DNA from 3 places in the Microbulbifer sp. MCCC 1A16149 genome. Region 2 is predicted to be linked to each of the others. Evidence: predicted binding sites of a transcription regulator. Region 2 holds the regulator's gene; each other region holds the start of a gene.

Region 1 (6,873 bases), 740 kb from region 2:
ACTGCCAGTTCATCACATAGGCGCCGGACTCCTTGCCATCCTGCTGGTAACCCGCGGTATAGCGGCGCTCGCCGGCGCGGGGGTGGTCTGCCGGGCCGATAAAATTGTCGTCGGCCAGATACATATCGTTGGTGCGCACGGCTTTCCAGTGCCACAGGTCGTGCAGCTGGCCATCGCTGCTGTAGTGGTAGCCCTTTCCGTGCCAGTTGGCCGGTTTATCCGGCAATGGCTTGCGGCCCAGATGTGCGGTGCCCGCGGCGCCAAACGCGCAGTTGGGAGAGAGCAGTACCGCGAACTTGTCCTCGTAATGGCGCACTTCATTGAACTGATGGAATCCATCCTGCTGCACCTGCCAGCCGTTGTCGGTTTTCAACAGGGGCAGGTGCGCCAGGCTTTTATCCCGGTCGCGCCAGCGGGCCAGCAGGAAAAACTCCGTACCATTGCTCAGTGCACGCAGGGTCACGTCGGTAGCGCCGTTATCAAAGTTGGCACCGCCATCGGTATTCACTGTAATAGAGCGGGCGGCTTGCCACTGGGGCTCATCGGCGTTGCCGTCGATATGGATATGGTCACTCGGGGGGATGCTTGCTACTTCGAGCGGGTAATGACTTTGCTGGCTGGCCAGCTGCCACGTGATTGCGAGCAAGGGGAGTGCAGCAAGAGCACCGATGCCCAGGCGCACTCGCGCGGGAAGCACAATGTGGAAAAGCGCCGAACGCCCCCAGCGAATCAGGTAGAGTCCCCCGTGTCCCAGCAGGTATAGGCCCATACCTAGGGCGCAGAAAAAGTGGATATCGCGGGTGGTGCTGCCAGCGTTAAAAAACATCAGCCAGCCGCTGGCAAGCGAGCCTGCCAATACCGGGTAACCGGCACGAATAATGGCTCTGTGCCATCCGCACCAGAGTGGACGCTTCTTTTGGCTGGTATTTCTGAAGCGGAAAATCAGATACAGCAGGACGCAGAGGGAAATGGTGAGGGCGCTAAAAAAATGCAGCTGATGTACTGCGCCCTGTGGCAGCAGTTCTTCGAACTCGGCGACCAGCGGACGCTGCAGGGTGGCGATACGCAGTCCAGTGAACAGGCTGCACAGCACTGCGAGCATCGCAGCGCTGTGCAGCAGTATCCAGTTCAGGCTCTTGCGCTCGGGAGTCACTTTGCCGCCTCAAATAAGGAGCAGCTTAGACGTATCCCGTGGCAGATTTATGAATTGCGCGCCCGCTAGAACCTTGCGCGTAGAACCTTGCGCGAGGTTACCCAGTACGCGCTAGGGATCGACGCGCATTGTCCCAGGCGCAGTCGGCTTGTTCAGGCCGAGCCGTTTTCCCGAACGATCTGCTGGTACAGCCGGTCCTTCATGTGTGCCCGGCGTATCTTTAACTGATTGAAGTGATTGTCATCGGTGGCTACCCCTCGTTCTTCGAGCCCTCGTATTTCCTTATCCAGCTTGTGGTAATTGTCGCTGGTGGAACGGAACTCGAGGTCGTCCTCGCGCAGGTGCCGAATGGTCTGGGCGAATTTGGGGAAATCGGCTTCCAGTGCGTGAGAGGGTATTGCCATTGATGTATCTCCAGTAGGTTGGTGGAAATTTAATCGTTACAGGTAAAAGTCTAGCTGTTGATTCCGATGTCAGCGGGGCTGCCGGCAGAGTTCCCACATGCTTAACTAAAGCTAAATGATAATAAGTTGCATTTGCGTAGATGCTTCTCTAGAATCCCGTTCCAAATTCATGGGGTCATCTTCTGGGGATATACAAAGATGCAATCAGAACAGCACATGTTTGCGCGTACTCTGCTGGCAACTGCTCTTATCGCGGCGGGCAGCGCCAGCGCCGACGACAAATCTAATGTAGTGGAAAACGTAGAAGTCGTGGGGGAACAGGCGGAGTCCTACCTGATAGACGGGGCAGACACCGCTACCGGTCTGGGGCTGTCGATCATGGATACGCCACAGTCCGTGTCCGCTATCGGCAGCACCCAGCTGGATGACTTCAATATGTACAACCTGAACGACGCGCTGCTGGCAGTGCCGGGCATTCAGGTTGAGAGCGTCGAAACTGACCGTACCTACTATTCCTCGCGCGGCTTCGATGTCACCAACTTCCAGGTTGACGGTGTGGGCCTGCCGGCTACCTACGGCAACCGCAACGGCCAGACCGATACTTCCATCTACGAGAGCATCCAGGTAGTGCGCGGGGCCAATGGCCTGATGAGTGGCGCCGGTAACCCGTCTGCCACCGTGAATATGGTGCGCAAGCGTCCCACCGACGATCTGCAGATGTCGTTCAGTGCCATCGCCGGCTCCTGGAGTAGTCTGCGTCTGGAGAGCGATGTCTCCGGCACCCTGACCGACGGCCTGCGCGGCCGCCTGGTAATGACCAAGGAAGACGCTGATTCCTACCTGGATTACTACGCCACCGACAAATCCGTAGCCTACGGCGCCCTGGAAAAAGATCTGGGTGAGTCGACCCTGCTAACGCTCGGCGCCAGCTACCAGAGCAGCCTCGCCGACAGTCCCATGTGGGGCGCGTTGCCGCTGGTGTACTCCGACGGTACTGCCACTGACTACGATGTGTCCGCGAGCACCTCGGCCAAGTGGGCCTACTGGGACAACATCGAGAAAGAAGTTTTCGCCGAGCTGAAGCATGAGCTTGCCAACGGCTGGGAAGTGAAGGGCTACTACAGCACCGCGGATATCGAAGGCGACAGCGACCTGCTGTACATGTACAGCCTGCCGGATCGCGAAACCAACGAAGGCCTGATCGGCTACGCCAGCAAGTACACCCTGGACGAGGATCGGCAAGTATTCGACCTGCGCACTTCCGGCACCTACAACCTGCTCGGCCGCGAGCACGACCTGCTGTTTGGTTACAACTGGTCGGAAGGCTCCACCACCGAAGTTTCCCTGTACGACTACACCAATGGTTTCCCGTGGATCGGTGACTTCACCGAGTGGAACGGCGAGACCCCGGTGCGCCCGGTGTATACCGACGGCCTCACCGGTAGCGACTTCGACTACGAGCAGAGCGCCGTATTTGCCGCGACCCGCTTCCGCGTTACCGACAACCTGAGTCTGGTGGGGGGCGCACGCGTGGTGAACTGGGAAGCCGAGGGCGTGGGTTACGGCACCAGCAAGCTGACCGAGGTGGATGGCAAAGTGCTGCCCTACGCCGGCGTGGTGTACCGGATTGACGACAGCTACTCCCTGTACGCGAGCCACACCGAGACGTTCCGCGCCCAGGACGATATCGCGGAAGACCTGACCTTTATCGATCCCACCGAAGGTGTGAACGACGAAGTGGGTGTGAAGGGACAGTTCCTGGATGGCAAGGTGATTGCGACCCTGGCCTATTACCAGACCCAGCAAAACAATGTGGCGGAATACGCCGGACAGATCCCGGATCCGGTCAACGATCAGGTCATGATCGACTTTTACGAAGGGCGTGATTACGACAGCGACGGTTTCGACCTGACCGTGAGCGGTGAGCTGATCGACGGCCTGAACATGGAGTTCAGCTACGCCAAGGTGAACATCGACAACAAGGCGGGCAACGGCCTGAACCGCGACTTTATCCCGGCCCAGACCGTGCGCCTGTACGCCAGCTACCGTCCGCCGATGCTGGATCGGCTGAAAGTCGGTGGTGGTATCAACTGGCAGGACGATATTTCCCGTATGCACGCTGCCGGCCACATCATCGAGCAGGATGCCTACGCCACCCTGCAACTGTTCGCCAACTACAAAGTGACCGAGCAGCTGAGCTTCTCCCTCAATGGGGAAAACCTCACCGACGAAAAATACATCAGCAGCCTCTACTGGGATCAGGGCTTCTATGCCGCGCCGCGCAACTTCAGCGCGTCGGTCAACTGGCGCTACTGATTCGGTAACGCATTGACGTGATCCTCTGGGGCGGCGGGCCTGAATACCGTCGCCCCGTTTGTGTATTTAGAAATTGTGTTTTTACAGACCGCCAAAAATCATGAATAAGACCCTGTTCAAACTGCACAGCTGGATGGCCCTGATCGCCTTTGTACCGCTGCTTCTCATCTGCGTGACCGGCAGCATTCTGGTGTTCAAGCACGAAATCGATTCCCTGCTCCTGGCCGATAAGGTGCGGGTAGAGTCCGGCGGGCGCGAACGTCTCAGCCTGGATACCCTGGAGGCATCCCTGCAGAGTAATTTCCCGGGCTACGAAGTGGTGGGCTGGGCGCTGTTCCAGGACAAGGAGCGCGCGGACCTGGTTTACACCATGCAGCGCGGCACCGACGAGTGGACCTATGCGCTGATCGACCAGTACAGCGGCGAACCCCTGCGCGCGCCCATGGGGCTGACCCATCATCTCACCGACTGGCTGCTGGACTTCCACTACACCCTGTTGATGGGGGACTGGGGCATGTTGGTAACCAGCGTGTTTTCGATTCTGTTGTGCCTGCTTGGCATCACCGGTTTTATTCTGTACCGCAAATTCTGGAAGAACTTTTTCACACTGCGTTGGAACGCGCGCATGATCGTGTACTTCTCCGATCTGCATAAAATGACCGGCATCATCGGTGCGCCGGTGCTGCTGATTCTCGGGTTTACCGGCGCCTGGTGGAACATCACCCATTTTGCCCACGAAATGGAAGAGCACGCGGAAGGCCACGAGCACTACAAAATGGAGCAGCGGCTGTACAGCGACGAACTCTCCCTGCAGGCGCTGATGGACGATACCGGCAACCAGCTGCAGAATTTCGAGACCACCTATATCTCTTTCCCGTGGGAGCCCGGCAGAAACCTGACCTTCTGGGGCGATGTGCATACCGGCAACCCGCTGCTCAGTCAGTACGCCAGTAACATTACCTACAACGCGCAGAGTGGCGAGCACCTTCTCAGCTACGATATCCGCGACGCCTCACTGGGTGCCAAGATCCTCGACAGCTACCGCCGCCTGCACTTTGGCAACTTTGCCGGCCTGGTGAGCAAGATCCTGTGGTGTGTAATTGGTCTGTCACCGCTGCTGCTGTCCATCACCGGTATCTATATCTGGAACCAGCGCCGCGGCAAACGCAGGGCGGCGCGCGAGAAGCGCCGGGTCAAGGCCGCGCAACTGGCCGGGGCCTCTGCCTGAGGGGAGGCTCACGGGCCCGAATGCATCCTTCCAGCCGGGCTTGCCCCGGCTTTTTTGTGTCCGGATTATTGGACGGTTTCATCAGAACACGGCTTTTGCTACCATCATTTGGCCTTACCAAATAATTAAATTCTGCCTGACAGAATCCCGTAGCGAGCCCTAGTATGAAATTTGCCCAACTGTCGGTCCGCTCCCTGCTGCTCTCGGCCCTGGTGTTCAGCGTTTCCGGTTGCAGCGCAGAGGCCGACCCGCTGGATCAATTACAGCCTGCCAAGACCATGGCCGAATACCGGGCCATGTCGGAACAGCTCTACAAGCTGGACCAGGCCGCAGTTAAGGCGGAAGCCAAGGCCGCGGGCCTGGACAAGTCCCCCAAGCCGAAAAAAGCCAAGCGCTTTGGTTTTGATGCGCAAAAGGCGGCCACCGATAGCGACTTTTTCACCACGCCGGAAGGGCGCCAGATCGCTGAAAACCTGCTGACTTTCCAGACGCCATCCGGCGGCTGGTCCAAGCGCACGGATATGGGGGTGCCGCGGCCGCAGGGCTACCAGTACGGCACCGAGAAAAGCTACGTGCCCACCTTCGACAATCTCGCCACCAGTACCCAGTTCTGGGTCATGGCCAATGCGTGTAACAGCCTCGGGGAAGCGCGCTACTGCGACTCCGCAACCCGCGCGCTCAAGTACATCCTGATTGCCCAGTACCCCAACGGCGGCTGGCCGCAGACCTTCCCCCTGCGGGGCAAGTATCACGATTACATCACCTACAACGACACCGCGATCACCAGCTTGCTGACCATTGTCGCCGCCGCGGCCAATGACGATCCGCGTCTGAAGTTCGTGCCGCAGGTGCTGCGCGAACAGGCGCATGACAGCCTGCAGCGGGCACTGGAAATGGTGGCCGCCACCCAGGTTGAGGTACAGGGCAAACCCGCTATCTGGGGCGCCCAGCATGATGCGGAAACCTTTGCCCCCACCGCAGCGCGCGCTTTCGAACCGGTGGCACTGGCGACCAGTGAAAGTGCCGACCTGGTGCTGTTCCTGATGTCTCTGGAGCAGCCGCCGGCACATATCCAGAAGTCTATCGACGATGCCAATGACTGGTTTGAGAAGCACCGCATCGACGGCCTGCGTTACCGTCGCGACGGCAAGCTGCCGTCACTGGTGCCGGAGGAAGATGCCGACCCGCTGTGGGCGCGCTTTTACGATATCGATAGCGATCGCCCGATCTTTGGCGACCGCGATGGCAAGGTGTATTTCGATGTGGATGAGGTATCGGAAGAGCGTCGCCGCGGGTACGCCTGGTACACGGAGCAACCGTACAAGGTGCTCAAGAAATATCGCAAGCGGCAGGAGTAAGTCGGTCATCTGCACCAGCGTTGTTACATAAAAAAGCCCCCGGTTAATCCCGGGGGGCTTTTTGTTTAGGTACCAATGAATGGAAATGATTAATGATAGTGCAGATCGGTAGCCTTGCCCCGGAACACCCGGTAGGAGAACGCCGTGTACATCAGGATCATGGGCACCACTACCACGGCGCCGACCAGGATAAACTGCAGCGATTCCCGCGCACTGGCGGCCTCCCAGATGGACAGTTGACCGGGCACGATATCCGGGAAAAAGCTGAAGCCGAGCCCGCTGAAGCACAGAGTGAAAATTCCCACCACGATGGCGAATGGCACACCGCAGTGACGATCCGCTTCCTTGGGCAAGCGTCGCAGCAGAATGTCGTTGGCCACAAAGCCGAGAAAACACAGGGTAGGAATCAGCAGC
Region 2 (6,873 bases):
GATATTCGCCGCGGTCCCATCGTGCTCAATCGTCTGGCGCGCAACCCGCGCAGCCAGCAGCCCGAGCTGGACTCGCTGGAGAACACCGCCTGGGGCCGCCGCTCCACCTTCTGGCTGCACGATAAACCCCTGCTGGTTGCAGAGACTTTCCTGAGCAGTTTCAATCCCCACAAACCGCCCATGACCTGAATAACGGACGAGAAACCCATGATCAGCCAACAGATCCAGCAGCGCTGGCCCGCCGCCCTCCCGTACTGGCAGCTCGCCCGCCTGGACAGGCCCATCGGCTCCCTGCTGCTTCTGTGGCCCACCTGGTGGGCACTGTGGATTGCCGCCGCGGGCTGGCCCGGTATCCATCTGTTTGCGGTGTTCACCCTCGGGGTCATCCTGACCCGCGCGGCGGGATGTGCGGTCAACGACTTTGCAGACCGCAACATCGACGGTCATGTAAAGCGCACCAATCAGCGCCCCCTGGCCACCGGGGCTGCGACGCCCAAAGGGGCGCTGCTGCTGTTTGCCGGCCTGATGCTACTGGCCTTCCTGCTGGTACTCACTACCAACAAGCTCACCATTTTGCTGTCATTACCTGCACTCGCGCTGGCGTTCTGCTATCCATTTGCCAAGCGCTATACCCACCTGCCGCAGGTGGTGCTGGGGGCGGCGTTCAGTATGGGGATTCCGATGGCGTTTGCCGCGGCCACCAATGAGGTACCGGCGGTCGCCTGGCTGCTCTTCACCGCCAACCTGCTGTGGACCGTGGCCTACGATACGTTTTACGCCATGGTGGATCGGGACGATGACCTCAAGATCGGGGTGAAATCCACGGCGATCCTGTTCGGCGATATGGACAAGGTGATGACCGCCAGCCTGCAGGTGATGGTGGTGCTGGCGCTACTGATGCTGGGTAGCCGGGCGGAATTGGGTGCACTCTACTACTGCGGAGTGGCAGCGGCGGCGGGACTCTTCGGCTACCAGCAATGGCTGGTGCAGAATCGGGAACGGGACAACTGCTTCAAGGCATTTTTGAATAACAACTGGGTCGGCGCAGCGGTGTTTTCCGGGATTTTTCTCCATTTTCTGGTCAATTGAACCCGGTGTTTTCCTGCAGATTCGTGATCGTTGGGCACTTGTCATATATTTGTCATTAAAGTGACGTTAAATGGCCACTCTAAGGAATGTCAGTTGGATGACACACTCATCAGTTAGGGTACGGCAGGCAGATGCACAACAAAACGATTCTCATAGTCGACGACGAGGCCCCGGTACGGGACATGCTGCGAATTGCCCTGGAGATGGCGGATTACCGCTGTCTCGAGGCGGAAAATGCCCAGGCGGCACACGCGCTGGTCATCGATGAGAAGCCGGACCTGATCCTGCTCGACTGGATGCTGCCGGATGTCTCCGGGGTGGAACTGGCGCGGCGCCTGAAGCGGGATGAACTGACCTCTTCGCTGCCGATCATCATGCTGACGGCGAAGGGCGAGGAGGATCACAAGATCAAGGCGTTGGAGACGGGTGCAGATGATTACATCACCAAGCCGTTTTCTCCGCGCGAACTGGTGGCGCGCCTGAAGGCGGTATTGCGCCGGGCGGGCCCGAGTACCCCGGAGGAGCCGCTGACCGCCGGCGGTCTGGTGTTGGACCCGATCAGCCACCGCGTGACGATCAATGGCAATCCGGTGGAGATGGGGCCGACGGAGTTTCGTCTGCTGACCTTCTTCCTGTCTCACCAAGAGCGCGCCTATACCCGCACCCAGTTGCTGGACCACGTGTGGGGTGGCAATGTGTATGTGGAGGAGCGCACCGTGGATGTACACATCCGCCGCCTGCGCAAGGCGCTGACCATCGATGGCCACGAGCGCTATATCCAGACTGTACGCGGCACCGGCTACCGCTTTTCTGTACAGACCGTGGAAAGGGTGTAATCCTACCGTCCTGGAAGAATTTGGGCTTCCAATGTGAATGCCCGGTGGCGGCGGAGCACCGGGTGCGGGATTTCAGGACCGCTGTGAATACGTCCCTGTACGCTTCATCGGCAACATCCCTGTCGCCAACGATCCTGAAACCCCGCACCCGGCGCTCCGCCTTCGCTTAGAGTCCTGCGCATTACCGATTTCAGTATTGCTCCGACTCCCCACTCAAAAAGATGGCCCAACCATCATGCTCGATCGCAGTATTGGCGAGTTCTCGCGTTTTATCGTCATCGCCCTCGGCACCACCATTTTCGGTTTTTCTACCGGCCACTGGTGGCTGGCGCTCTGTGCCGGCCTCTCTGTCTACCTGTTCTGGCTACTGTGGCAGCAGAGTCAGTTCGACCGCTGGCTGTCCAACGGACGACGCGGCCCCGCGCCCACCAGTTTCGGTGTGTGGGGCGATATCTCCGACGATTTTTACCGGCTGCAACGCCGCCATCGCAAAGAAAAGCAGAAGCTGCACTCGATGCTGCGCCGGGTACAGGACAGTACCAGTGCACTGCGCGAGGGCATTGTGGCGCTCGAGGACGAGGGCAACCTGGCCTGGTGGAACCCGGCGGCGGGCGAGATGCTGCGTCTGCAGGGGGACGATGCCGGACAGCCGCTGGTCAACTTTGTCCGCGATCCGCGTTTTGTGGAGCACATGTACCAGCGCATGCTGGAGCAGAACAACAAGACCCAGGAGCCGATCACACTGCCGGCACCGGGGGATGATTCCCGAATCCTGCAAATGGAAGTCACCCGCTTCGGCCAGGACGAGGCGCTGGTGATCGTGCGCGATGTGACCCGGCTGCACAATCTCGAGCAGATGCGGCGGGATTTTGTGGCGAATGTTTCCCACGAGTTGCGCACACCGCTGACGGTGATCGCCGGTTACCTGGAGACTCTTCAGGCCAGTGGCCAGGCACCGCGCAACTGGGAGCGGCCGCTGGGGCAGATGAGTGAACAGACGGTGCGCATGACCAGTCTGGTGAACGATCTGTTGCTGCTGGCGCGGCTGGAGACTTCGGAGCGCGACAGCGGTCGCGACCGGGTGTCGCCGCGGGAGCTGATGGAGCGGGTGGCAAGTGAGGCGCGCTCGCTGAGTGGTGAGCGCCATGAAATTTCGGTGCACTGCGACGAGGACTGCACGATTACCGGCGACGCCGGCGAGCTGCACAGTGCCTTTGCCAATCTGGCATTCAACGCGGTGAAGTACAGCCCCGATGGCGGGCCTATCGAGCTGCGCTGGAAAGTGGATTCCGCGGGCGGTCATTTTTCGGTGAAGGATTCCGGTATCGGGATAGACCCGTTGCATATCCCGCGCCTAACCGAGCGCTTCTACCGGGTAGATGCCGGCCGCTCCCGCGAGAGCGGTGGCACCGGGCTAGGGCTCGCCATCGTCAAGCACGTGCTGCTGCGCCACAGCGCGAATATGAGCGTAACCAGTGTGCCCGGTCGCGGCAGCACCTTTACCCTGAATTTTCCCAAGCAGAAGCTGACCCTCGCCAGCTCCGCCTGAGCGCGCACGGATAAAGTACTTCGAATAAAAAATAGCGGGCGGGGAAACGCGGAGAAAACCGCCGAAAGCGTTACTCCAGCTCTTGCAGGGGGCGCTCCTCGCCACCCACGCGGTAATGCACCACATCTTCCTTGGCCACGGGCGCAGCGCTTCTCTGCACGGTGATATGCACCAGCTTGCGCGCGCTGTCGCGGATCAACAGGTGCTCGCGACCTTCGTCATCCACCGGCAGGTTGCGCTCGCCGATCAGCCCATCGCGCAGGGCGCGCAGCTGGGGCACATCGCGATAGCGGTCCAGATCCTTGGACAGTTTGCGCTTCATACGCTCGGACTCGTGCAGCGCGGCAGCGGCCTCACGGTATTTGCCAAAGAAAAAAACCGCGGCAATAGCAGCAATAATGGCGAGGGTAGTTTCAAACCACGGGGGCATAGTGCACTCCTGTCATCGGGTTAACGTCGCCACACCAACAACTGGTTGTTGGCGGGCAGGTAATTGATTTCGGTCCGGCGTAGGCCCTGGGATTCAGCCAGTTGATCCAGCCACTCCAGGTCGCGGATACCACGTGCGGGATCCTCTTCTTTCAGCCACTCATCAAAGCCCGCATTGCCCGGGCCGATATAGGCACCGTCGATCTTCACCGGGCCGTAGGCGATAAACTGGCCATCGGCAGTGAGCACCTCCGGCAAACGCTGGAACAGCGTTTCCACCGCCTCTGCAGGCATGATATGCAGGGTATTCGCAGTGAATACGGTATCAACCGAGATCGTCGGCCAGGAACCGGTAACATCCAGCTCCAGTGGCGCCGGCAGGTTGTCCGCGGGGGCATGTGCCAGCCAGCGCTGCACCTCGTGCAGGTTTACCCGGCGCTCCGAGGTCTGCCACAGCACCTGCGGCAGGCGCGGGGCAAAATACACCGCGTGCTGGCCGGTACCACTGCCGACTTCCAGCACACGGCGGCGGTTGGCCAGCAGTCTCGTCAGATGTTCCAGGATGGGTTCCCGGTTGCGCCCGGTAGAGGGGGCGTTGGGCAGTGCCTGATCGGTCACGGACGATCAGGCCGGCTGTTCGTCGCGCAGGAATACCCAGTCGCGATCGCTGGAGTGCTCGGCGCTGAAGTAGTAGCCCGCACTGTCGAAGTCTTTCAGCTGCTCTGCTTTCTTGACGCGGTTGTCGATGGCCCAGCGGCTCATCATGCCGCGGGCCTTTTTGGCGAAGAAGCTGATCATTTTGTACTGGCCGTTTTTCCAGTCCTTGAAGTGGGGAGTGATGATCTCCGCATCCAGGTTCTTTGGCTGTACCGACTTGAAGTACTCGTTGGAGGCCAGGTTCACCAGCTCGCGGCTTTTGAGCGCCTGCAGCTGCTGGTTGAGGGCGTCGGTGATCTTGCCGTCCCAGAACTCGTACAGGTTCTTGCCGCGCGCATTGGCGAACCTGGTGCCCATTTCCAGGCGGTAGGGCTGCATCAGATCCAGCGGGCGCAGCAGGCCGTAGAGACCGGACAGCATGCGCAGGTGCTTCTGCGCAAATGCGAAATCCCGCTTGCCCATGGATTCCGCCGCGAGCCCGGTGTAGACGTCACCCTTGAAAGCCAGCAGGGCCGGACGGGCATTGTTATCGGTAAACGGGCGCTTCCAACTGTGGAAGCGGTCGTAATTGAGCACGCCCAGCTTGTCGGAAATTTTCATCAGGCTGGAGATATCCTGGGGGCTGAGCGCCTTCAGCTCCTTGATCAGGGCTGCGGATTCCTTGAGGAAATCCGGCTGGGTCGTTTCCAGCTGGGGAATCTCGCTCTCGTAGTCGAGGGTTTTTGCGGGGGAAATGACTATCAACATGACAACAACTTCTCGGTCTTTAACGGTATGCAGCGAGTGTTATACGCAGTTTGGACTTATTCGGGCTTTAAAATGTCCTGCCACCAATTCAGCGGCGTCTGCCCATCCACCGGGTCGTAGACATTGCCGTAGTACCAGACGCTATTGGCCCCGTCGCACACGCTGTTCAGGATCTGCTCGATTTCGCCAAAGCCGCAGCTCACGTGGATGCTGTATACCAGCAAACGCGGGCTCTCCATATCCAGTTCGCCACCGAGTTTTTCCAGCTGCGGGGTGAGCTGGTCGGAGAGCTTGGTGCTGTCACTGCGGCAGAAAACCCGCACGGCGAGGTTGCCCGAGCGCTTTACCAGTTCGAAACTGGGCTTCTCCGGGTCTTCGCGATTGACCTTGATGGTATCGCCGCTGGCAATGCCCTTGATAAACGCGGGTGAGCGCACCAGCTGTACGCTGTCGTCCTCATTGACCCGAACCTGCATCCGCTCCACCACCGGCTCGCCATCGGGGTTGGTGCCAGCGAATAGTTCGATAATCTGCAGTGCGGTCGTCATAACCTCGGTCTCCGGACTGTGTACAATAGCTTCATTTAAATGCTGCCAAAGCCACCGCTACAGCAGCTTTGAATCGAACATTATACAGGGAGTGATCTATGATTCCGCGTTCAATCTCCAACCGCCTGCTGGCCGCGGCTGTGGCCGCTTCTGTGACCGCGGGCATCGCCGGCTGTGCGGTCAACCCGGTCACCGGCAAGAAAGAGTTGTCGCTGATGTCCCAGGGCCAGGAAGTGGCGCTGGGCGAGCAGCAATATCCCCAGGCACAGCAGACCCAGGGCGGTGAATACCTGATCGACCCGGCCCTGCAAAGCTATGTGAGCCGCGTGGGCCAGAAGCTGGCGAAGGTCTCCGACCAGCCGCAGCTGCCCTACGAATTTGTGGTGCTGAACAACTCCACCCCAAACGCCTGGGCACTGCCCGGCGGCAAGATTGCGGTCAACCGCGGCCTGCTGGTGCTGCTGGAAGACGAGGCCGAGCTGGCCGCGGTACTGGGTCACGAGATTGTGCACGCCGCCGCGCGCCATTCCGCCGCAGCCATGTCCCAGCAGCAGATCCTCGGCGCGGGCATGGCCATTCTCGGCGCCACCACCCAGAACACCGGTTACGGTGACCTGATCTCCCTCGGCAGCCAGTTCGGCGGCTCCGCATATATCGCCAAGTACGGCCGCGACAACGAGCTGGAATCCGATCAGTACGGCATGAAGTACATGGTTGCCGCGGGCTACGATCCCTACGGTGCGGTGCGCCTGCAGAAAAAGTTTGTCGAACTGTCCAAGGGCAAACAGGCCGGTGGCCTGGAAGCGCTGTTTGCCAGCCACCCGCCATCACAGGCGCGGGTAGACGCGAATATAAAGCACGCAAAAAAACTACCAGGCGGTACCGCAAACCGCAGCCAGTACCAACAGGCCATCGGACAGCTGAAGCGCGATGCGGACGCCTACAAAAGCTATGACGATGCGCTCGCTGCGGTGAAGAACAAGCAGTACGACCGCGCGCTGACCCTGACTCGCAAGGC
Region 3 (6,873 bases), 950 kb from region 2:
AGTGGTGAGCAGGGCCCACTCCGGGTGCTCCGCTTCGCCGGGATCTATACCCAGCAGAGCCATCACCGATTTATTCACATGAATGGTGTGCGGATTCTGCAGCGGCGTGGGCGCGGTGGGGGTGCCGAACACCGGGCCCAGGTCGGCGAAGTGATGCTGCAGGTGCAATTTGCTGAGGGACGTTGCGCCGGTGGCGGGTTTACTCACGGGGTGCCTAGATCTGTTGTACGGTCAGTTTGATGTTTTTGTCTTCCCAGCATTCCACTTCCAGTTCCAGCAGGTCCTCGATGGCCGGGTGCTGGTACATCCAGTCTTCTGGGACCAACAGGCGGTAGCCGGGGCCATCCACCGACAGGTTCAGGCCGTCGATACTGCGGTCTACATGATCCCGGTGCACGATGCAGGCAAGACGCAGGCACAGTAGCAGTTCGCTACCGGGGTGGAAACCGTAGTGCTCCTTGATTGCCTTTATATCCCCGCGCTGATTGCGCACCAGATAGGCCAGGTTTTCCTGTTCGCTTTTGCTGAACCCCGCCATATCCGCGTGCTCGATCATATAGGCCCCCAGTTTGCGAAAGCTACTGTGGGAAAGAGCCAGGCCGATCTCGTGCAGGTCTGCCGCCCAGTGCAGCAGGCGGCGCTGGGCAACCTGTGAATAAGGGTTCAACTGGCCGAGAAATTGCAGCGCGGTATTGGCGACCCGCCTCGCCTGCTCGGGATCGATTTCTCCGTGCTCCATCAGGGTCGCCACGGTATCGGCGCGGCGGTCGCCACCGGCGGCGCGGCCGGCGAGGTCGTGCACGATGCCTTCGCGAATGGCATAGGGAGAGATATGCATCTGTTGGATATCCAGCTCGCGGAAAATACCGTGCAGGATGGCGAGGCCGGCGGCGAACACCGGGCGCCGTTGCGGGTCGAGATGGGGCAGGTCGATGGCGTCGACGGTCTTGCAGTTGGCCACCTTGTCCGCGAGCTTTTCCAGATCGTCGCGCAGGATCGGCAGCAGCTCGCCGTCGTTCAGTACCCGCGATACGGATTTGACGGTACCGGATGCCCCCATCACCAGCGCATCGTCCGCCATATGCTGGAGTTCCTGTAACTCCGCCTGGGCGGCGCGACGGGCGCGCACAAAATTGTTGCGCTTGCCCGCATCGATTTTTCCGCTGTCAAAAAAGCGGCGGTTGAAGGCGACACAGCCCATACTGACACTTTGCAGCAACTTGGGGGTTTCCACGCCGCGTACCAGTTCCGTGGAGCCGCCGCCGATATCGATGACACAGCGCAGGCTCGGTGTTCCCTCTGCCGCGGCCATCACGCCGGAATAGATCAGGCGCGCTTCCTCGATGCCGGAAATGATTTCAATGGGAGCGCCGAGAATGGATTCCGCTGCCTCCAGGAATCCATCTGCACGGGTACTGGCGGCGCGCAGGGTATTGGTACCCACCACCCGCACATTGTCCAACGGCAGCTCCTGGATCACCGGTGCGAACCGACGCAGGGCCTCCAGTGCGCGCTCGGCGACGTCCGGTGCCAGATTCCGCTCGCTGTCGAGCCCCTCGGCCAGACGCACCATGGCGCGGTCGGTATGCAGGCGCACCATCCGCTGATCGCGAAATTCAGCCAGCAGCAGGTGGAAACTGTTGGAGCCAAGGTCGAGGGCGGCGTAGCGTTCATGGCTGGTATCAGCGGCGTTATCGGCTGTCATCTTAATCGTTGTCAAATTCCCGTAACAAAAATGTAGCAAACTGTGTAGTCATCACCTATGGCTTTTGAGAGCGCTTATCAGCTTGAAACCGAATAATTTTGCTCTGCCAACAGGCCTGTTCCGTTCGGAACAGAATCGTACGGAGCCGCTTTCCATGGAGAATGCTGTAGAGAGTATGGCAAAAGACATTCCCCTGTATCCCAAGGAGCTGAGCTGGCTTTCCTTCAACGCCCGCGTACTGCAGGAAGTGGAAGACGAGAGCGTGCCCATTATTGAACGGGTGCGCTTTCTTGGCATCTTCTCCAACAATCTGGATGAATTCTACCGGGTACGGGTGGCGGATGTACGGCGGCTGGCCACTTTTGCCAAGGGGAGCAAGAAAAAGGAGCACTTTTCCGATCTGCTTGGCCAAATCAATGAAAAGGTACTGCGCTTGCAGGCGCGCTTTGGCCACGCTTATACCAAGGTGCTTAAGGACCTTGGGCAGAACAATATCCACGTCATCAACGAGCGTCAGCTCACCGACAATCAGCGCGCCTACGTGGAGGAGTATTTCCACGGCGAGGTATTGCCGGAGCTGGAGCCGTTTTTCATCGATGACCGGGATACCATGCCGCTGCTCAATGAAGCGAGTATTTACTTCGGCATCTATCTGGAGCTTGAGGACGGGGGACTGCGCTTCGCCGGGCTGGAATTGCCCACGGATATCCTGCCGCGCTTTGTCGCCATTCCTCACCGGGAAAAGCGACACGAGAAGGTCTATATCGTACTCGACAATGTGATCCGCGCCTGTCTGGTGGATGTGTTCCGCAATGTGCTACCCATCGAAAACGCCGCCGCCTACACCTTCAAGATCAGTCGCGATGCAGAACTGGAACTGGGGGAGCACGTTACCCAGAATATTGTCGACCGGGTGGCAAAGTCCCTGAAGAAACGCAAGCAGGCCGAGCCGGTGCGGCTGGTCTATGACTCCACCATGCCGGAAGCGCTACTGCAGCTGATCAAAAAGAAGCTGAAGATGGGGCGCTATGACAGTTACACACCCGGCGGCCGCTATCACAACTCCAAGGACTTCATGAGCTTTCCCGCGGATAGCAAGCGGCACACCTATCGCAAGATCGATCCTCTACCCACCCTGCCGGACAGCGCCAATATTTTCGACTGGCTGCGGGAGGGCGACCGCCTGTGTTATTACCCGTATCACGACTTCCGGGTGATCACCAAACTGCTCGCCTCGGCGGCGATCGATCCCAAGGTGCGTGAGATACGCATCAACCTGTACCGGGTGGCGCAGAACTCGCGGGTGGTGGCGGCGCTGATCAATGCGGTCCGCAACCAGAAGCAGGTGACTGCGGTGGTGGAATTGCAGGCGCGCTTCGACGAACAGGCCAATATCCACTGGTCCAACGAACTGAGCGATGCCGGGGTCAATGTCATCTATGGGGTGCCCGGGCTGAAGGTCCACTGCAAGCTGATTTCCATCGCGCGCGAGGAAAACGGGCGCGACCGCTACTACAGCCACCTGGGTACCGGTAATTTCAACGAGAGTACTGCGCGCTTTTACTGTGATTTCAGCCTGCTCTCCAGTGATGCAAAACTGGGAGAGGACGCGTACCGGGTTTTTGATTTTATCCAGCAGCCACACCTGCAACCGGACTATCACCATATCTGGATGTCGCCCTACACCAACCGCCCGAACCTGCTGGCGTGTATCGACCGGGAGATTATTGCGGCAACCGCGGGGAAACCGGCGGAGATTTTCATCAAGTGCAACAACCTGGTGGATTCGGAAATTATCCAGCACCTGTACCGCGCCGGTGCCGCCGGGGTTCAGGTGCGGATTATCGTGCGCAGTATGTGTGCGCTGTTGTGCCAGACCAAAGGGCTCTCCGACAATTTCAAGGTCATCAGCCTGGTGGATAAGTATCTGGAGCATGCGCGGGTATACGCGTTCCACAATGGTGGCGACGAACAGGTCTATCTGTCATCCGCGGATTTGATGACCCGCAATCTGGACCACCGGGTGGAAGTCACCTTTCCGCTGTTGCGGGCCGAGCACCGGGAGACCGTAATGGAAATTCTGGAACTGCAGTGGCAGGACAATCAGAAAGCGCGAGTGCTGGATGCGGACCAGAGCAACGGGCGTATCGCCAACCGCAACAGCAAGCGCGATGTGCGCTCGCAGGATGCGATCTACCGATTTCTGAAAAAACGGGAATTGTGACAGGCGGAGCGCTGCTGTCGCTCAGTTTTTACTGAACCCCACCAGCTTGCCGTTATCGAAGGAGAAGCGATAACGCTGCCCCACCTTCAGGTCGTTCTTGCAGCGGGACTCGATGGTGATGCGGGGGAACTGCGGGGTCACCACCCAGGTACTGAAATCACCCTCAGGCCCCCGCTTGATTAGCCAGTAGTAATCCCCGTGCTCACATCTGCCTTTTTCCAGGCAGTTGTCGTATCCCCACACATAGGCGCGCACGTCGTACTTGGCGGGCAGGTTGGGGGCGGGCTGAAATGGATGGCGCGGGTCGTCGGTGAAATTGTAGAGATCGTCGAAGGACAGGATTTTGTAGCCCTTGGCGCGGGTCTCGCAGCTGGCAGCGTGGATGCTCACGCCCGCGGCCGCCTTTGGCGCCCCGGCTTTGGGGTCGGGTTCCATTTCACTGGGCAGGTAGCCACAGCCGGTCATTGCCAGGCTACACATTGCCACGCCGACGCACAGGGCATCACAGCCGAAATACCGCACTTCTACCTCCATCGGTACCAAACCGCTTTCCTAACTATAGCCGCTGATTTTCCGGCGTCAGCCAATGCGCAGTTCATTGGCGGTTTTGCCGCTCCAGTTTTTTACTGCGCGGCGCAGGCTGGACGCGCAGGAGAAACCCGTATAGTCCGCAATCTCTTCCACCGCAAGGCAGGATTGACGCAGATGGTGCACGGCGATTTCCATACGGATCTCGTGCAGTAGTTTGCGAAATGTCTCGCCCTCTGCAGACAGCCGCCGTGAGAGGTTGCGCGGTGCAATCTGCAGCTGCTCTGCTACCTGGTTCAGCTCGAGTTCCGGGGTAAAGTGCGAACGCATGTGCCAGCGCACGCGCTCGGCGAAACTGAAGCGTTCGGCGAAACATTCCAGCTCTTGCTCACACTCCCGCTGCAAGCGCTCATATGTGCGCAGTCGCAATGGGCGAAAGCGTTTGAACACCAGCTCGATGCTGCCGGAAATACTCGATCCCGTGTGCCCAAATTCCAGGGACTGGCAGGGCAGCTGGTCGTAGTAGCCGTAGCTGGATGGCTGCGGCAGATCCAGGCGTACCTGGATGTCGGGATCGGCGACCGATTTGTTGCCACAGCTATCCCAGATGCGCAGGGTAGTGACCAGGCGGAACTGTCGCAGAAAATCTTTCAGCACCGGGTCCGCGTCCTGGGAAGTGGCGTAATTGATCGGTTCCACTACCCGATTGCCCTTGTCCAGGTAAGAATTTGAACGACCGGCATGTAGTGCGTAAAACGGCTGCACGGTAACCATATAGCGGCGGAAGGATTCTGCGACCTCCTTCAGGCTCGGGCTGCATCCCAGCATAAAGCCCATTGGGCCCCAGAAACTCCAGTCAAATTCGAGCCCGACAATCAGCCCCAACTGCGGGTGTCGGCACTGGTGCACACCGTTTGCGAGCAGGGCGCGCCACTGGTGGTAACTGATACGGGCTTCCTGCATCTGGAACATGGCGGAGGAAATACCCGTGCCGGCTAACAGAGCAGACTGGTCGGCACCGAGTGCCGTGAATGCCTCGATAAACCCGAGCGGATGCCGGTGCAGGGGAATCAGGCGTGCATTGAAATCCATAACTGATCCAGAATTTTTATTATTTTTCTGGGGAATATCCCGGCATTAACCGCAGTGATGTTTGCACCACGGATAATCGTTCCGGTCAGTTTTACTGAATCGCGCAGCGGCGGGCAAGGGCCGCTACGGCCTCATTGTGAACTGCGTTTGATCGGAAGCCGACGAAAGCGCACTTTGCGGCGATAGGGGAAGGTGCTGTCCACCCGCCCGGCGCGTATACGTTTTTGCAGGCGCTGCCAGTAGTGATAGTCGTAAAGATCGCTGTGTTCGTTTTCAAACGCCTGGCGCGCTACCGGGTTGCCGGAGAAGAACAGGCGAAATTCCTCGGGGAATACATCCGCTTCCGCCACCGTATACCAGGGGCGGTCTGCCATTTCCTGTTCGCTGGTCTGCGGTTCCGGGATCTTGCGGAAATTGCACTCGGTCAGCGGGCAGAGTTCGTCGTAATCGTAAAACACCACCCGGCCGTGACGGGTGACCCCGAAGTTTTTCAACAACATATCACCGGGGAAGATATTCGCCGCCGCCAGCTGCTTGATGGCGTTGCCGTATTCTTCCATGGCCTCGATGGTTTGCTGTTCGTTGGCCGTATCCAGATAGAGATTGAGCGGCTCCATGCGCCGTTCAACATAGAGGTGCTTGATGATGACCCACTTGTCGTCCACATGCAGCTTGGATGGCGCCAGGGTCTGCAGCTCTTCCAGCAGTTCCTCGCTGAAGCGATTGCGGTAAAAAATGAAATTGGTGTATTCCTGGGTATCCGCCATGCGTCCCACCCGGTCGGCACGGGATACAAATTTGTATTTTTCGCGCACGATTTCTTCGGTGACGGTTTTAGGATTGTCGAATTTATCCTTGATCACCTTGAACACCACCGGGTAGGACGGCAGCGTGAATACGCTCATCACCATCCCCTTGATGCCGGGGGCAATCACGAACTTGTCGTTGCTCACCTTCATGTGGGACAGGATGTGCCGGTAGAACTCGGTCTTGCCGTGTTTGTGGAAGCCGATGGAGTTATACAGCTCGGATTTTTCCTTGAGCGGCATGATGGTGGAGAGGAAGCGCACGAATCGCGAGGGGATGGGCGCATCCACCATAAAGTAGGAGCGGGTAAAACTGAAAATGATACTGGCAGAATCGTTGTCGGTAATGAGCGTATCGACAAATATCCTGCCGCGCCCGTTATTCAGGCAGGGCATGATCAGGGGGATGACCTCGCCGGCGAACATCAGGCGACCCACCAGGTAGGCTGCCTTGTTGCGGTAGAAGACGGATTCCAGCATATCCACCCGCAGCCGCTGTTCGTCCTCTTCGCTGTCCA

Evidence for each region. Region 2 encodes PhoB, which activates phosphate uptake and scavenging genes when phosphate is short. Its sites were predicted from a motif close to TGTCATAAANNTGTAACA; they were not measured.
Region 1: ACONT6_RS14085 (ethylbenzene dehydrogenase-related protein) is a predicted target of PhoB. The motif match lies at 1,191-1,208, and genes of this name have one in related genera.
Region 3: ppk1 (polyphosphate kinase 1) is a predicted target of PhoB. The motif match lies at 1,715-1,732, and genes of this name have one in related genera.

Annotation. Positions count from the first base shown of each region.
Region 1 covers NZ_CP185959.1:3,348,310-3,355,182, reverse strand. Annotated here, with positions in the region: gene ACONT6_RS14085 (ethylbenzene dehydrogenase-related protein) at 1-1,153, opposite strand, end outside; gene ACONT6_RS14080 (YdcH family protein) at 1,306-1,557, opposite strand; gene ACONT6_RS14075 (TonB-dependent siderophore receptor) at 1,756-3,873, shown strand; gene ACONT6_RS14070 (PepSY-associated TM helix domain-containing protein) at 3,974-5,101, shown strand; gene pelA (pectate lyase) at 5,266-6,459, shown strand; gene ACONT6_RS14060 (cytochrome d ubiquinol oxidase subunit II) at 6,549-6,873, opposite strand, start outside.
Region 2 covers NZ_CP185959.1:4,092,483-4,099,355, forward strand. Annotated here, with positions in the region: gene ACONT6_RS16930 (chorismate--pyruvate lyase family protein) at 1-189, shown strand, start outside; gene ubiA (4-hydroxybenzoate octaprenyltransferase) at 208-1,089, shown strand; gene phoB (phosphate regulon transcriptional regulator PhoB) at 1,221-1,925, shown strand; gene phoR (phosphate regulon sensor histidine kinase PhoR) at 2,161-3,474, shown strand; gene ACONT6_RS16950 (hypothetical protein) at 3,545-3,904, opposite strand; gene ACONT6_RS16955 (DUF938 domain-containing protein) at 3,925-4,521, opposite strand; gene yaaA (peroxide stress protein YaaA) at 4,528-5,307, opposite strand; gene ACONT6_RS16965 (DUF4265 domain-containing protein) at 5,364-5,855, opposite strand; gene ACONT6_RS16970 (M48 family metalloprotease) at 5,954-6,873, shown strand, end outside.
Region 3 covers NZ_CP185959.1:528,818-535,690, forward strand. Annotated here, with positions in the region: gene ACONT6_RS02180 (protein adenylyltransferase SelO) at 1-207, opposite strand, end outside; gene ACONT6_RS02185 (Ppx/GppA phosphatase family protein) at 215-1,705, opposite strand; gene ppk1 (polyphosphate kinase 1) at 1,860-3,929, shown strand; gene ACONT6_RS02195 (hypothetical protein) at 3,951-4,472, opposite strand; gene ACONT6_RS02200 (AraC family transcriptional regulator ligand-binding domain-containing protein) at 4,509-5,549, opposite strand; gene aceK (bifunctional isocitrate dehydrogenase kinase/phosphatase) at 5,681-6,873, opposite strand, start outside.